3 regions of the Saccharopolyspora tripterygii genome follow, and region 1 is predicted to be linked to each of the others. Evidence: riboswitches for the same ligand, from Rfam matches in the RefSeq annotation. Region 1 holds a riboswitch; each other region holds the start of a gene.

Evidence for each region. Region 1 has a riboswitch for cobalamin ahead of ACYVF3_RS02500 (CbtB domain-containing protein). Riboswitches for the same ligand answer to the same signal wherever they lie in the genome.
Region 2: another riboswitch for cobalamin. It lies ahead of metE (5-methyltetrahydropteroyltriglutamate--homocysteine S-methyltransferase); the one in region 1 lies ahead of ACYVF3_RS02500 (CbtB domain-containing protein).
Region 3: another riboswitch for cobalamin. It lies ahead of ACYVF3_RS15475 (putative cobaltochelatase); the one in region 1 lies ahead of ACYVF3_RS02500 (CbtB domain-containing protein).

The regions. Positions count from the first base shown of each region.
Region 1 is NZ_BAAGZP010000002.1:55,562-60,964, forward strand. Features, by position in the region: gene ACYVF3_RS02475 (sulfite exporter TauE/SafE family protein) at 1-861, shown strand, start outside; gene ACYVF3_RS02480 (heavy-metal-associated domain-containing protein) at 875-1,096, shown strand; gene ACYVF3_RS02485 (alkylmercury lyase) at 1,394-1,705, opposite strand; gene ACYVF3_RS02490 (copper resistance protein CopC) at 2,030-2,551, shown strand; gene ACYVF3_RS02495 (CbtA family protein) at 2,662-3,414, opposite strand; gene ACYVF3_RS02500 (CbtB domain-containing protein) at 3,427-3,618, opposite strand; cobalamin riboswitch at 3,649-3,822, opposite strand; gene ACYVF3_RS02505 (IS701 family transposase) at 5,123-5,403, opposite strand, start outside.
Region 2 is NZ_BAAGZP010000015.1:91,172-96,574, reverse strand. Features, by position in the region: gene ACYVF3_RS12360 (ArsB/NhaD family transporter) at 1-826, shown strand, start outside; cobalamin riboswitch at 1,051-1,305, shown strand; gene metE (5-methyltetrahydropteroyltriglutamate--homocysteine S-methyltransferase) at 1,449-3,737, shown strand; gene ACYVF3_RS12350 (SPW repeat protein) at 3,844-4,269, opposite strand; gene ACYVF3_RS12345 (FHA domain-containing protein) at 4,441-4,860, opposite strand; gene ACYVF3_RS12340 (hypothetical protein) at 5,108-5,403, opposite strand, start outside.
Region 3 is NZ_BAAGZP010000018.1:350,191-355,593, reverse strand. Features, by position in the region: gene ACYVF3_RS15485 (S1 family peptidase) at 1-614, shown strand, start outside; gene ACYVF3_RS15480 (GNAT family N-acetyltransferase) at 695-1,177, shown strand; cobalamin riboswitch at 1,235-1,406, shown strand; gene ACYVF3_RS15475 (putative cobaltochelatase) at 1,442-3,460, shown strand; gene ACYVF3_RS15470 (MFS transporter) at 3,819-4,976, opposite strand; gene cobO (cob(I)yrinic acid a,c-diamide adenosyltransferase) at 5,157-5,403, shown strand, end outside.

The DNA.
Region 1 (5,403 bases):
GGTGGCTTCCTGATCGGCAAGCTCGTCTCCCACAGCGTGCTCGGCGCACTGCTAGGCACACTGGGCACGGTCGTGCAGATGTCAGTTGGCACCAGGACCGCGTTGCAGCTGATCGCCGGTGTGGTGATCTGCGTGCTGGGACTTTCCCAGCTCGGCGTGCCCGGTTTCCGCAAAATCGTCATCGAACCACCGCTGTCATGGATGCGGATCGTGCGCGACAGCTCGCGTTCCCAATCCGCGCTGGCGCCGACGCTGCTCGGCCTGGTCAGCGTGCTCATCCCGTGCGGCGTCACACTGTCGGTGGAAGCGCTGGCGCTGACCTCCGGCTCACCACTGTCGGGCGCGGCGATCATGGCGACATTCGTCGTTGGCACGAGCCCGCTGTTCGCGCTCCTCGGCTACGCCGCCCGCAAGGCAGCCACCGCGTGGCGCAGTCGACTCGCCGTCCTCACCGGCATCGCAGTGCTGATCACCGGTCTCTACACGCTCAACGGCGGGCTCGAACTCGCCGGTTCGCCGCTGGCCGCCAGCCGACTCGCCCAAGCGGCCACCGCCGAAGCACCCCCGGCGCCAGGCACCGTTACCGTGCAGAACGGACACCAGACCGTGGTCGTCACCGCCAGCTCCAGTGCCTACAGTCCCGCCAACGTCCAAGTCCGCGCGGACCTGCCCACAACACTGATCATCCAATCGGACAACGCCCAGGGATGCATCCGCTCGTTCATCATCCCCTCCCTGGGCATCGATAAAATCCTGCCCACGCGAGGACAAACCCCGATCGAGCTCGGCACGCTACCCCGCGGACCGCTGGCCTACTCCTGCGGCATGGGCATGTACACCGGCACGATCACCGCCGCCTGACAAGGAGACCCCAATGCCCACGACCACAGCCACCTTTCGCGTCACCGGCATGCACTGCGGAAGTTGCAGCCTGCTCATCGACGACGTTCTCGAAGACCTACCCGGCGTGCGCTCCACGCGCACATCGGTGAAGGACGAACGCACGGTCGTCGAACTAGACACCGCCATGTCCAACCCCACCGACGTCATCGCCGCCATCGACGAGGCCGGCTACCAAGCCGAACACATCGGATAAGCCACGAATACCGACAGCCGGCGCCGCGCGGTGCTCCGATGACCCGGAGGACCGCGCGGCGCCGAGCCGTGCGATTTCAGCTCTCACGGTCACGATGGACGGACTGCGACCCGTGCGATGAGCCGTGGATCCGGAGCACATCACGTCTGACACACCCCGGCGGAATCAAGGCCCACGCACGGTTCGTACCTCGGCCTGCTGAGCGTCGACGATTCGCTGCGCCGGCGTCGAAGAAGGAGCTCCGTGCACGGCGCTGCCGAAGCCGCAGCGCACCTGGGTCCGCGCTGGAGATCATCCTCACCGGGACGGATTCTGGCCGAGCAGCGCCTGCCGCAGCTGCGACACTGATGGCGCGCCCGAGACTCGACCGTCGGCGTCGCGGTAGAGCCGGCAGGACACATTCGCCGCGAGGCCAGGCTCGGCGAACGGATCGATCCCGTCGACCAGCAACGTCGGCGACCCGGTCATACCGGCCCGAACGGCCACTGCGGGGTCGTCGATCACTTGCACCGCGACCTCGAGGTCGACATCGCCGAACGCGTCCTGGAGCCGCTGTCGCAACAGGGGCGCGTTCGGGCAGTCGGGCACTTGCAGGATGTCCAACCTCATCGCCGTTCCGCCCGCCTCACTCGCAGCGCACGCAGCACTGAGCATCGCCGATCGGCCCTGGCTGCAAGCTCACTGCCGCGCACACCACGCCGTACTCAGTCGGGAGCGAGCCCAGCCGAGCTGGCGCACTGACTCCACCTTATTCCTCTCAGACTCACTACTCTACTATCCAGCGTAGTGATCTGCTGGAAACGCTGGCGGGTGCTCCGGCTTTCGGGCACAACGGTGCGCCGTCTACTACGAGGAGCGACGGTGACCCGTACCTCTCCGCAACCTCACTTCATCTGCTGCACCGACACAACTGTGAAAATCTTTCGCCGAGCGATGCTGTGCACGATCGTGGCCCTCGGGATCGGAGCAATTCAACTGCCCGCAGCAGCGCATACCAGCCTGGCCGGAAGCGTTCCAGCCAGCGGCGTTGCTCTTGAGCACTCCCCCGGCACCGGCCGATTCCGCCTCAGCGAACCAGGCAGCCCGAGCCTGCTCGACGTGGCGCTCACTGGCCAAGTTCAGGCTCTCCCAGTAGCACAGCAAACGAGTCAGCGTGACAACGTTGCAACACAACCATTTCCGTTGTTGAACAACGGAAGCTACGCACTGGTCCATCAAGTCGTCCATGCCGGCACTCAGCGGGCCACAGCCCCTGCGTCATTTGCAGCCCCCGCTTCCACAGCCGGACCTTCAGCCTATTCGGACAATGGCTCAGTGGCTCCACTCTCGAGGCCACACGACGAAAGCAACTATGAAACCGGCTCTTTCGTCTGGCTGGTTGGCGGAGGCGCCTTGTTCACGCTTCTGCTGGCTGTTGCGGCGGTCGTCGTTCTCTTCAGGGGCCGCGATCACTAGGTCCCGTTCCCAACTGGACCCAAACGCACTGTCAGCACCCCGAATCGCGCCCGCAGCGAGCTAAGACCCCGCCCGTCCTTGAGGTGACGAAGGCCGGGCGGGGACCGTCGCTATGGTGTCGTTGCCGGTGAGGCTGTCGTGGTCACTCGTTGTTTTCGGGGCTCGTTGAGCAGACCGAAGGCGAAACCGAGGACCGCCCACATTCCGGCGAGTTCAGCGAGTGAGGCCAACCGGAAGCGCCACAGCAACGCTGCGGGCACGTCCGGAGGGACGGGGTCCGGGTTCGAGGGACACGACCACAGGACGAGGCCGGTCAACACGATGCCTCCGACAGCTGCAGCGGTACTGCGGCGTGCCTGCGACCAACCGTGAACGGCCAGGTACCGGTGTAGGTAGCCCACCGCGTGCAGGATCGCGATGCCCACCACGATCAGCGAGAAGTACGCGACCGTGCGGAAAGTGACCGACTCCGGAGCCCCGACCCCTGGTGGGTTCGCAGGATACTTCAGCGCCGGTAGCAGCGACACGGCCAAAAACCCGGCCGCAGCGAGCTGGAGGCTCCGTCCGAAATCGGTGCGTGCGGGCAGCCGGTGCCGGTTGTGGGCGAACACGACCGCGAAGATCGCCCCGATCGCCAACCCGACGACAAGGGCGGCGACCATGCCGCCGACCACCTGAGTGGAGCGGCTGAACAATTCCTCGTGGGCGTGCTCACCGGCGGCCTGCGGGCGTGCTTCCTCGACATCGAGCGCAGCGCGGAGCGGGGTTTCGACCAGCAGAAGCGAGACCAATGCGGCCGTGAGGCCGGCGAGCAGCCCGGCCAGCAAGCCCCGCCGCAGGAAAGTGGCGAATGGCGAGCTCATGGGTGTCCCCGTTCAGTGGCAGGGCACGCCGAGAGCGTGGCGGCCGTCGTGCGTGAACTCGTGGACGGTGTCCGCCGCCTGCGCGAGCACGGCACCGTTTTCCTGAAGCACGACGTAGAGCAGAACGATCGCGAACGCGGCCAAGGCCCAAGCCCAGACGGGAACTTGGATGCGCTGTGCAGCGGGCAGACCAGCGGTGGTCATGTCAAAACCTGCCTTCCATCTCTCGTGGAACGTGGTGTTACTGCCGCAGCCGGTCTCCTGGCTTCCGGATCGGCGCTCCCCTTGGCCTTCCCAGACACCAACGCGGTGCCCAGTGGCGAGATCAGGGTCGCTCCCCGGTCACAGTGGCGAGGACCACGCCGGATTTCCACCGGCTTCCCGTGCACTGCGGCAGCAGAAGAGTACGAGGAGATCGCCGAGCCCACAACAGCCGATCCCGCGACGAACCTCACTGCATCGGTTCTCCTGCACATCAGGTCCAATGCCGGGGTGCAGGATTCATCAAAAGCCGCTCTGGACCAGACCACTCGCTCGCTGGCACGGCCCCTCGCCGGCGCCAACGAGGTCCTGGCATGGGAGTCGTACTGCGACGAGACCAACGGATTCTTGGCGCGAAACGTCCAAGCCTGGCAACGTTTGGCCGGATTTCAACATCACCGCGCGGGCACGGTTCTGGTGGCCTTTCGGGCTTCGTGGCTCGCGCTGTGCGCAACAGTTCCCGAGCACCACTTCGGATGGCCTGTCCCTTCGCTGGCCGAAGCATCCGTCGTGGTTGACGCGGACGGGTTGGTGCACGGTCTTGTGCTACGTGATCGATCGTGCGCCAACGCCTGGTGGCCCAACGTTTCCCACTTCCTCGCACCGCTCACCCGTGGACTCGAAGCTATCGGCGGCCCACCAGCAGACAGCGATCAGTACTGGGGCAACGCCGTCGGTTTGCTCGGCGAGGTGCTGCGACGGCTCGCCGCAGACGGGGCCGGAGGTGACGTGCTCGCCACCGCAGTGCAACTGCGCGCTGAGACCGGCCGAGCAGACCTGCTCGACGTCGGCGCGACGCAGAGCGGATTGTGGTCCCGACGTCGAACATGCTGCCAGCTATGGCGATCCGGCACTGGCTACTGCACAGAATGCGTACTCCACAACGCCCCACGCCGGAAGCCGCGATGACCCGACAGCGACGGGCCCACCGCTGCCCGCACAGCCATCCCAGGCATCAGCAGCCACGGCCAAGAGCGGCTCGCAACACCATTCGACAGGGCCGGTCGCCCACCCAAGCCGGCGGAAGCCGGTCGAGCCGGTTGTGCGCCACTGCAACGGGCGGCGTATCCCGAACACGGCTGAGGTTCCCATCGCGACGCCAACATCCGCGGCAACCAGCACGGCTGCGCCATTGACGCGGTTGCCCACAATCGCGATCTTGCGTCCGTTGCTCAGCGAGCCGAGCAGGCGGGCCTGTCGCAGAGCCGCCGCTCGTCACGCACGGCAACAGATTTCGATCAGTTCCTCTTCTGTTCGACCAGCCCGCAGTGACACTTGATGCTTCCGCGGCACCTTCCTACTCAACCAGCACTCCATTCCGCTGCCCGTCACGTCCTAGTAGTGCTTTGTTAGGTCGGTAATCGGTGGATGTGTTGGTGGCAGGTGGGGCAGGTGCCTGACCAGGTGGCGAGCAGTGTTTGCAGCTCGCGGATGACCTTGTAGAGGGTCAGGCTGCCCCAGATGCTTTTGGGTTGTTCAGGCGGAGGGTGGTGAGGAACAGGTGTGCTGCGGAGGCCAGGGTGACGTGGCGGTGCCAGCCGGTGAAGGATCGGCCTTCGAAGTGGTCGAGTCCGAGGCCGGTTTTGAGTTCGCGGTAGTCGTGCTCGATGCGCCAGCGGATCTTGGCCAGCCGTACCAACTCTGTGGCCGGTGTGTCGGCGGGCAGGTTCGAGATCCAGTATTTGATGGGTTCTTCGGTATCGGGCGGCCATTGGGCGATCAGCCACC
Region 2 (5,403 bases), on a different contig from region 1:
CGGCGATCCGCCCAACATCATGATCGGCAGCCGGGCGGGACTCACCTTCACCGATTTCCTCTACAACCTCGCACCGATCACCGTCATCCTGCTCGCGGTCTTCATCGGCATGTGCCGGGTGCTGTTCCGCAAGGCGTTCCTGGACGCCGACGAGCACATGGCCGAGATCATGGAGCTCGACGGCAGCGACGCCATCCACGACCACCGGCTCCTGCGGCGCTGCTTGATCGTCGTCGGCGCGGTCGTCGTCGCCTTCGTCCTGCACGGGCCGATCGGCATCGACCCGGCCTTCGTGGGCCTGCTCGGCGCCGGGCTGATGGTGCTGGTCTCGCAGACCACGGCGCCGCAGTTCCTCGAGGAGGTCGACTGGTCGACCCTGGTGTTCTTCATGGGGCTGTTCGTCATGGTCGGCGGGCTCGTCGACGTCGGGGTGATCGACACGCTCGGGCGCGCCGCGATCGATCTCGTCGGCGACAACTACTTCCTCGCCGCGGTCGGCCTGCTGATCGGGTCGGCGGTGATCGGCGGCATGATCGACACGATCCCCTTCGTGGCGACCACGATCCCGATCGTCGAGGAGCTCGTGGCCACGGTTCCGGACCCGGAGATCAGCCAGGCGCTGTGGTGGTCGCTGGCCCTCGGCGCCGACCTCGGCGGCAACGCCACCGCGATCGGCGCGAGCGCCAACGTCGTGGCGATCGGCTGGGCCTCCCGCAACGGGTACCCGATCAGCTTCTGGCAGTTCACCAAGTACGGCATGGTCGTCACCGCGGTGACCATCGCGCTGTCCACCCTCTACGTCTGGCTCCGCTACTTCGCGATGTAGCCCGACCCGGCCCCTCCACCAAGCTCTTTCACCGTCCGTTGTGGAGGGTGATGAACCCGGCCGGATCCCGTGCGCGACGGCCCGCGGGTTCCCTGTGACCGGAGTCTCATCAGCGCGTGTGCATCTGGAGAACCGCGACCTCACGGGCGGTGCTGGGCGCCGGCAACTCGTCCGCACCGGGCGCGCACATCGTGGAACTGCTTGCCAAAGGAAGTTTCGGCACTAACCTGGTGAGTGCTGGTGGTTCGTCCGCCCCGGTGCGACCGAGGTCGTGCGCAGGGACGGACGAGGCAAGAGGGAACCCGGTGCGAACCCGGGACTGCCCCGCAGCGGTGAGCGGGAACGACAGCCGTCACCGGTCGCACGACCGAAGACAAGCACTGGGCCGAGAGGCCCGGGAAGCGACGGCCACTAGGAACGCCCGGCCAGGCCGGGAAGCGCCCGCGAGTCCGAAGACCTGCCACCGGTGCGCGCGCCGCGGCGCGCGCTGATCCGAGGTCTCGAGGGAGGACCTGGCGGACGAACGGAAAGCGGTGCTGCCCGAAAGCGGCTGCCCGTGTCCGCCCGCACGCCTCCACGGCGACCTCGGAGCCTCTGATGTCGAGCTCGCGAGGAGAGGGCGTTGACCACCAAGATCGGATCTACCGTACTCGGCTACCCCCGGATCGGGCCGGACCGTGAACTCAAACGCGCGTTGGAGAGCTACTGGGCCGGGCGCAGCAGCGAGGAGGACTTGCGCGCCGTCGCGGGCAAGATCCGCGCCGACTCCTGGCGCTTCCTCGCCGACGCGGGCCTGGACTCGGTGCCGGGCAACACGTTCTCCTACTACGACCAGGTGCTCGACACCGCGGTCACCTTCGGCGCCGTGCCGTCCCGGTACGCCGAACTGGGGCTGAACCCGCTCGACACCTACTTCGCGATGGCCCGCGGTGTGGACTCCACCCCACCGCTGGAGATGACGAAGTGGTTCGACACCAACTACCACTACCTGGTCCCGGAGATCAGCCCGCAGGAACGGTTCTCGTTGACCGACCGGACGCCGGTGGAGCAGTTCCGCGAGGCAGCCGAGCAGGGCGTCACCACCCGGCCGGTGCTGGTCGGGCCGCTGACCTTCCTCCTGCTGTCCAAGCCCGCTGAAGGCGCCCCCGACTCGTTCGCACCGCTGGACAAGCTCGACGAGCTGCTGCCCGCTTACGCCGCGCTGCTGTCGGAGCTCAAGCAGGCCGGTGCCGAGTGGGTACAGCTCGACGAGCCCGCCTTCGCCGCCGACCGCACGCAGGCCGAGCTCGACGCGCTGCGCGAGGCCTACCGCCGGCTGGGCGAGCTCTCGGACCGCCCCGCGTTGCTCGTCGCCGGGTACTTCGGCGATCTCGGTGACGCGCTCGACGTGCTCGCCGACGCGCCGGTCGAGGCGCTCGGCCTCGACCTCGTCACCAGTCCCTCCGCTGTGGACAAGTTGCCCGCGCTCACGGGCCTGCGGACCAAGTCGCTGGTCGCCGGCCTCGTCGACGGCCGCAACATCTGGCGGACCGATCTCGACCAGGCGTTGACCACCGGCGCGACCCTGCTCGGCGTGGCCGACGAGGTCGCGATCGGCACCTCGTGCTCGCTGCTGCACGTCCCCTACGACGTCGAAGCCGAAACCCAGATCGACCCTCAGGTGAAGTCCTGGCTGGCCTTCGCCGCGCAGAAGGTCCAGGAGGTCGTCGTGCTGGGCCGCGCGCTGCGCGAGGGCCGCGAGGTCGTCGCCGACGCGCTCGCCGAGGCCGCCGCGGTGGTCGCCGACCGGGCCGCCGCCGACCGCGTCCGCAACGCCGAGGTCCAGACCCGGCTGCGCGCGCTTCGGCCCGCGGACTCCCGCCGCAATGACTACGCGCAGCGGCAGAAGGCCCAGGAGGAGGCGCTGCAGCTGCCCCCGCTGCCGACGACGACCATCGGTTCGTTCCCCCAGACGACCGACGTCCGCAAGGCTCGCGCTGCGCTGCGCAACGGCACGATCGACGCCGCCACCTACAAGCAGCGCATGCGCGACGAGATCCAGCGGGTCATCGAGCTGCAGGAAGAGCTCGGCCTGGACGTCCTCGTGCACGGTGAGCCCGAGCGCAACGACATGGTCCAGTACTTCTCCGAGCTCATGGACGGATTCGTCAGCACGCACAAGGGCTGGGTGCAGTCCTACGGGTCGCGGTGCGTGCGCCCGCCGATCCTCTTCGGCGACGTCTCCCGCCCGAACCCGATGACCGTCGAGTGGGCGACCTACGCGCAGAAGCTGACCGACAAGCCCGTCAAGGGCATGCTCACCGGCCCGGTCACCATCCTCGCGTGGTCGTTCGTCCGCGATGACCAGCCGCTGGCCGACACCGCCAAGCAGGTGGCGCTGGCCATCCGCGACGAGGTGCACGACCTCGAAGCGGCCGGTATCCGCGTGGTCCAGGTCGATGAACCGGCCCTGCGCGAGCTCCTGCCGCTGCGCGCCGCGCAGCAGAAGCACTACCTCGACTGGGCGGTGGAATCGTTCCGGCTGGCCACCTCCGGGGTCACCGACACCACCCAGATCCACACCCACCTGTGCTACTCGGAGTTCGGCGACGTGATCAACGCGATCGTGGCCCTGGAGGCCGACGTCACCAGCATCGAGGCCGCGCGCTCCCGCATGGAGGTGCTCTCGGACCTCAACGCGGTCGGGTTCGCCAAGGGCGTCGGTCCCGGTGTCTACGACATCCACTCGCCACGCGTGCCGGAGACCGACGAGGTGACCTCGCTGCTGCGCGCTGCGCTGGAATCCGTTCCCGCGCAGCGCTTGTGGGTCAACCCCGACTGCGGCCTCAAGACCAGGGGCTACGCCGAGGTCAACACGGCCCTCAAGAACGTGATCAGCGCGACCGCGGCGGTGCGTCCGACGCTGAGCTGATCACCAGGGTCACGGGAGGTGCCGTCTCCAACGCCACTGCCGGCACCCCCGTGGCCCTGCCCCTCCCCCGATCACGACCCCGCGGTGGTTCAGCGAACCTCCGGGATCATCGAGAGGAGGACATCGCTGAAGCCATGGTCGCTGCGCCTGCCAGCACCAGCACCGCTCCGCCGATGATGTTGCACAGGACCGTCGAGGTCGTCATGGCGGTTCCGCTCATCACGAAGACGGCCAGGATCGTCCAGACCCCCAACACCGGGCAGGTCCAGGCGATGCCGTGGGTGCGGTGGTAGGCCGCCGCGAACGACAGCCCTAGGACCGCGGCGGCCAGGCCGATGATCAGGTTGTTCAGCGCCAGCGACGGTGTCGTGGCGGCGAATCCCGTGATCCACGGCGACAACGCGACGAACAGGCCTCCGAGCACTACGAGGCCGTCCGCCACCTGAGCGGTCGGGGTTTCCGAAGCCCGCTCGTACCGCGTGCGCATCTCGGTGAGATCCGGATGCCCAGCGATCGGTGTGCTGCTCGACATCACTCCACCTCCACAATAGAACGTGACATCCGCCAGTATCCGCTTCACCGAGCGCGAAAGCATCCCCGAATTGGGGCTATTTTCCTCTGCGACAACGCCTTTCGGACGCAGAGTTCTGGCGCGGGATCCGCTGGGGAACCCGCGCCCCGAGTCGAGCTCCGCGCGACGTCGTCACGCCGCGTGGAAGAGGAACCGCGCGGTGCCGATCCAGATCTCGTCGCCGTCGGTGAGCTCCACGCACGTCACCGGCCGCCGGTTGACGTAGGTGCCGTTCAGCGAACCGCCGTCGAACAGCACGCACCGGCCGTCGATCACCTCGAGCTCCGCGTGATGCCGGGAGGCCGTCACGTCGTCGACCACGACATCGCTGTCCCGGTGCCTGCCGATCACCGTCAGCGGCGCCGAGATCGCGAACTCCGCCCCCGTGTCCGGCCCTCGGCTCACCACCAGCCGCATGCCGCCGTCCGCGGGCCCGCGCTGGGGCGGGACCAGTCTCGTCAACGGCTGGGTCGCGGCACGCTCCTCCGCCGACACCACGTCCTCCAGCGTCGCAGGGCCCGATGCCCCGACGACCTCCGCGATCTGCCCCATCGATGCTCCCCTCGCACTCGCAGGCCCGGCCGACGCCGACCCCGTCCCCGATAGCTCCCGCTCCCCGAGAACCAACACCAGGATGCAGCGCGGCGGTCACCCTCCGGGCAGGCCTTTCGACCCAGCGCAGCTGTGTTCCGCAACACCTCGCCGAGCGCGAGTGGACTTCTCCCGAGATGCCGCGGCACCGGGGACGCGATTCACGTGCCCAACCGCGCCCCCGGTGCCCCTCAAGTCCTCCTGCCGGTCAGGAACCGATGCGCTCCACGAAGGTCAGCAAGGCGCCGAAGAAAGCGATCGGAGCGCGGAGCACAGCCTTGGCGCCGTCGTCGATGCTGGAGAGGAACCCGTTGATCCCGCCGGCGGCGTTGGCCGGATCGTTCGCAATCACGATCGCGGTGACCACCACCGCGACCACGAACAGGACCACGACGAGCAGAAGACCACGTATCCAGAACCGAATTCGCTTGCGTGCCATGTCGTTTCTCCAGATCAGATAGCCGGTCGGGCGCGCGCCGCCAGAGTGGGAGCCACCGTAGTGCG
Region 3 (5,403 bases), on a different contig from region 1:
ACCGGTACGGCAACCACTTCTGCGGCGGCACCCTGATCCGCGCGGGCGAGGTCGTCACCGCGGCGCACTGCGCGCACGACCCGCTCACCGGGGCGGAGCGCTCGCCCAGCGACCTCAAGGTGGTCGCCGGACGCACCGACCTGCGCAGCTCGGAGGGCACCGAAGCCGAGGTCGACAGCGTGTGGGTGCACCCGCGGTACGAGGACTTCACCACCGGCGACGACCTCGCGGTGCTCAAGCTCAGCACGCCCCTGCCGCAGCGCCCGCTGCCCGTGGTCGAGCCGGGCGACCAGTCGCCCTACCGGCCCGGCACCCAGGCTCGCGTCTACGGATGGGGCCGGACCAGCGAAGACGGACCGCCCTCCGACACCCTCCGGTCCGTGGAAGTGCCGGTGGCCCCGGACGAGAGCTGCCGCTCCGCGTACCCGAACTACGACCCGCGCAGCATGTTCTGCGCCGGATACCCCGAAGGCGGGCGGGACGCCTGCGCCGGCGACTCCGGCGGGCCGATCGTCGCCGACGGACGGCTCATCGGCGTGGTGTCCTACGGAACCGGATGCGGTCGTCCCGGCACGCCCGGCGTCTACACGAAGCTGTCGGCCTACACGCCCTGAGCCCGTGCGCGAGTGGTCTGCACAACTCCGGCCGCCGATGAGTTCGGGAAACCGGGAAGTCCTGTGATATCCAGGTAAGAGTGACCCTTCAGCCGCTCGCGACCGCCGTGCAACGCGCTTACACCGCGGACCTGGACGCCTACGACTTCTACCGGATGCTGCGGTTGCGCGTCGACGTCTTCGTCGTCGAGCAGGAGTGCGCCTACCCCGAGCTCGACGGGCGCGACCTGGAGGATTCGACCCGGCACTTCTGGGTCGACTCCGCCGACGACTACGTGCTCGGCTACCTGCGGCTGCTCGAAGACCCCGACGGCACCTACCGCATCGGTCGCGTCTGCACCGCCAAGAGCGCGCGCGGCCTCGGCCTCGGACGCAAGCTGATGCGCGCCGCCGTCGCCGAGGTGCAGAACTCGCCCGCCGTGCTGTCCGCGCAGACCTACGCCAAGGACTTCTACGCCTCCTTCGGCTTCGTCGAAACCGGTGAGGAATACCTCGAAGACGGCATTCCGCACATCGACATGCGCCGCGAACCGCGCCGCGCGGGCGTCACCGCCGGCCGCTGAGATGTGAGTTGCGGCGCCAGGAGGTTGGGCGCTTGATCGACGTCTGGAACGATGTCGGTGAATCCGTTTGCAAGGGGTGTTGGCAGGAAGCCGGTGCGAGTCCGGCACGGTCGGCGCCACTGTGACCGGGGAGCGGACCTCCCGCGAGAGCCACCGGGGTGACCTGGGAAGGCCGGAGGCCGTGACGATCCGGGAGTCAGGACACTGCGGCCCCTTGTTCCCGACAGCGGGGCGTCCGCACCCCGAGGAAGGAACCACACCGGCATGTCCGCTGCCCCTCGCTTCCCCTTCTCCGCTGTGGTCGGCCACGACGACCTGCGGCTCGCGCTGCTGCTCAACGCGGTGCACCCGCGCATCGGCGGTGTGCTGGTGCGCGGCGAGAAGGGCACGGCCAAGTCGACCGTCGTGCGCGCCCTCGCCGCGCTGCTGCCGCCGCTGGACGTCGTCGACGGCTGCCGCTTCGGCTGCGACCCGGCCGCCCCCGACTCGCAGTGCCCCGACGCACCGCACGGCGACACCGGCACCCGCACGCCGGCGCAGCTCGTCGAGCTGCCCGTCGGCGCCACCGAAGACCGGCTCATCGGCTCGCTCGACCTCGAACGCGCCCTCACCGAAGGCGTCCGCGCCTTCCAGCCCGGCCTGCTCGCCGGAGCGCACCGCGGTGTGCTCTACGTCGACGAGGTCAACCTGCTGCACGACCACCTCGTGGACCTGCTGCTCGACGCCGCCGCCATGGGCCGGGCGCACGTCGAGCGCGACGGCGTCTCCGTCTCGCACGCGTCGTCGTTCCTGCTCGTCGGCACCATGAACCCGGAAGAGGGCGAACTGCGGCCGCAGCTGCTCGACCGCTTCGGCCTCACCGTGCAGGTCGCCGCATCGCGCGAGGTCGAGACCCGGACCGAGGTCGTCCGCCGCCGGCTCGCCTTCGAAGCCGATCCCGCCGGGTTCGCCGCCCAGTGGGCCGACGCGGACGCCGAGCTCGCCGAGCACATCAGCGCCGCCCGCGCTCGCGTGGAGAAGGTCCAGCTGCCCGACACCGAGCTGCGGCGGATCTCCGCGTTGTGCGCGGCCTTCGACGTCGACGGCATGCGCGCCGACCTCGTGCTGGCGCGCACCGCCGTCGCTCACGCCGCCTGGCGCGGCGCCGAAGCCGTGGCCGAGGAGGACGTCGAGGCCGCGGCCCGGCTCGCGCTGCCGCACCGGCGTCGCCGCGACCCGTTCGACGAACCCGGGATGGCCGAGGACCAGTTGCAGCAGGCGCTCTCCGACGCCGCGGACCAGGCCGACGACCAGCAGCCGGAGGATCCCGACGACGACCCCGACGGCGGTCCGGACGGCGGCCCCGGCGGAGGCGAGCCGCAGGACGAGCCCACCGGACCCACCGGCGGTGGAGGGGGAGAGCAGCAGGAGCAGTCCGGCAGCGGTGACACCGAGCGCACCCCGGCCGGCACCGGTCCGTCCTTCCGCGCCCGGCTCCTGGAAGTGCAGGGGCTCGGCGAAGGAGCCCCCGGCCGCCGGTCCCGCGCCCGCTCGCGCAGCGGGCGCACCACCCGCGCGACCACCGTCGACGGCCACGGCCTGCACGTGACCGCGACGCTGGCCGCCGCCGCACCCCACCAGGCCGCGCGCGGGCGCAGCGGTCCCGGGCTCGTGCTGCGCTCCGAAGACGTGCGACGAGCCCTGCGCGAAGGGCGCGAGGGCAACCTCGTGCTCTTCGTCGTCGACGCCTCCGGATCGATGGCCGCCCGCGACCGGATGACCGCCGTCAGCGGCGCCGTGCTGTCCCTGCTGCGAGACGCCTACCAGCGCCGCGACAAGGTCGGCGTGATCACCTTCCGCGGCGACCAGGCCGAAGTGGCGCTCCCGCCCACCTCGTCCGTCGACATCGCCGCGGCCCGGCTCCGCCGGATGCGCACCGGAGGCAGGACCCCGCTCGCCGACGGCCTCCTGCGCGCCGAGCACGTCATCCGTACCGAGAGCACCCGGGACCCGCAGCGCAGGCCGCTCGTCGTGCTGCTCACCGACGGCAAGGCCACCGTCGGCGTCCAGGGCACCCGCTCCGCCCAGGCCTTCGACGACGCCCTGCGCGCCGCGCGGGTCCTCGCCGGCACCGGAACGGCCTCCGTCGTCGTCGACTGCGAGAGCGGACACGTCAAGCTCGGACTGGCGAACCAGGTGGCCACAGCCCTGGGCGGACCCAGCCTGCGGCTGGAGGAGCTCTCCGCCGAACACGTCGCCGGAGTCGTGCGCGCCGTCAGCGGTGACAGCGGGTTGGCCGCTTAGTCTCTTTTTGGTTACGAGATTCAGCCCTGTGAGTACCGACCCATCGGTCGGATTGGTACGGTGACCACCAGTCCACCTGACCCCCAGGGGTGGACCTCCAAAGTGCCCCGCGCTCCCAGCGACCCCCAGGCCGGTTGAGCGCGGGGCTCTTTTTCGTCTGTTCCGGTGGTCGGCTTGCTTGGCGGTGCGGGTGGGGGAACCTGAGGCGGTCCTCCTGCTCCGGGCGCCTCGACTTATGTATGCCAATGCACGGCGTCGAGGCGTCCTCACAGGAGAACCGCCTCAGAACCCCCGGCGCTGCGGGTTGCTCAGGTGGGGTACTGAGAAAGCACCTTCGGTGCTTGCCTGACGGGGGCTGTTACGCCTTGGTTGGTTGGGGTTGGTGGTAGCGGCTTCTGGTGTAGGTGGCTGTTGCTACCAAGGGGATCGCTACTGCTCCTGCTGTGATGAACAGGATCGTGTAGTTGCCGTTGTCGGCCAGGGGGCCTGCCGCTGCTGAGGCGACCGCGCTGCCCAGGAACAGGGCGCAGGCGAAGAGCGCGACAGCCGTGCCCCTGGCTTCGGGAGCGACCGAGGTCGCCCAGGCCTGCAGCGAGGAATGCATGAACGACCAGCCCCCGCCCAGCAGGAGAGCCGTCACGATCACCGTCGCCAGGTTCGTGTCCAGGGAGACCAGGGCGTACCCGACGATCATCTGGGTGCCGCCGATGGCGATCAGCAGCGAGACCCGGACCTTCGAGTTGATCGCCTTGACGACGCGGGAGAACACCAGCACCCCCACGCCGTAGGCGCCGGTGGCCAGACCCGCCACGGCCACGTCGAGCCCCTCGTGGACCAGGGCGGAGGCCAGGAACGTCATGGTGCCCAGCAGCACCGCGCCCTCCACGAAGACCAGGCTGAACACCAGCAGCGCCCAGCGGTTGCGCAGGACTCCGCCGATGTGGGAGCCGACTCCGCCCACCGCCGCGCGGGCGGGTTCCGGGAGACCGCGCAGGAGCAGGGCGCAGACCGCGGCGCAGACCGCGGGGAGCGCGAACACGACCCGCCAGTCCAGCCAGTGGGCCAGCACGCCGCCGACCGCGGTGGCCATCGCCGTGCCCACCGCCTGGGCCGCCATCAGGTCCGAGAGCGCGCCCTGGCGCTCCTGCTGCGAGACCGTGTCCCCGACGTAGGTCAGCGTCGTCGGGACCACCGCGCCCATGAACGCGCCGGCCAGGACCCGCGCGATGATCAGCACCGGCAGCGACGGCGCGAACGTCGAGAGCAGGCCCGTGGCCGCCGCCGCGAGCAGCGTGCCGCGCATGATCGGGACGCGGCCGAAGCGGTCCGAGAGGATTCCCCACAGCGGCTGGGACAGCCCGTAGGACAGGAAGTAGCCGCTGGCGACGGTGACGGCCGAGGCGATCGGGACGTGCATGCTCAGCGCGATCAGCACCAGCAGCGGCGTCACAGCGAAGCGGTCGAAGCTGCTGATGAACGAGGCTGCGGACAGCACCAGAGGCGGTCTGGTGGGCATGCGGCGGCTCCTAGTCCTGGGACGCCGGTCCATCTTCGCCCCTCGAACGCCCGGTGATCCGGTGAAGTTGGCCACCCGGTCCGGGCTCGTGCGCTGCGGTTCCCCGTCCCGCAACGTCGGAGGTGGCGACTACCCGCACCGCCAAGGAGATCACCGTCCGCGACCTCTTAGGGTCGGTGCATGCCTCAGGGACAGCCTTCCTCCGTGCCAGCAGATGGACTCACCACGCGTCAGCGCCGCAACCGGCCGCTGGTGGCGGTGCACACCGGTGAGATGAAGGGAAAGTCCACCGCCGCCTTCGGACTCGCGCTGCGCGGCTGGAACCAGGGCTGGTCGATCGGCGTCTTCCAGTTCGTCAAGTCGGCCAAGTGGAAGGTCGGTGAGGAGTCGGCGTTCCGCGCGCTCGGCAAGCTGCACGAGGAGACCG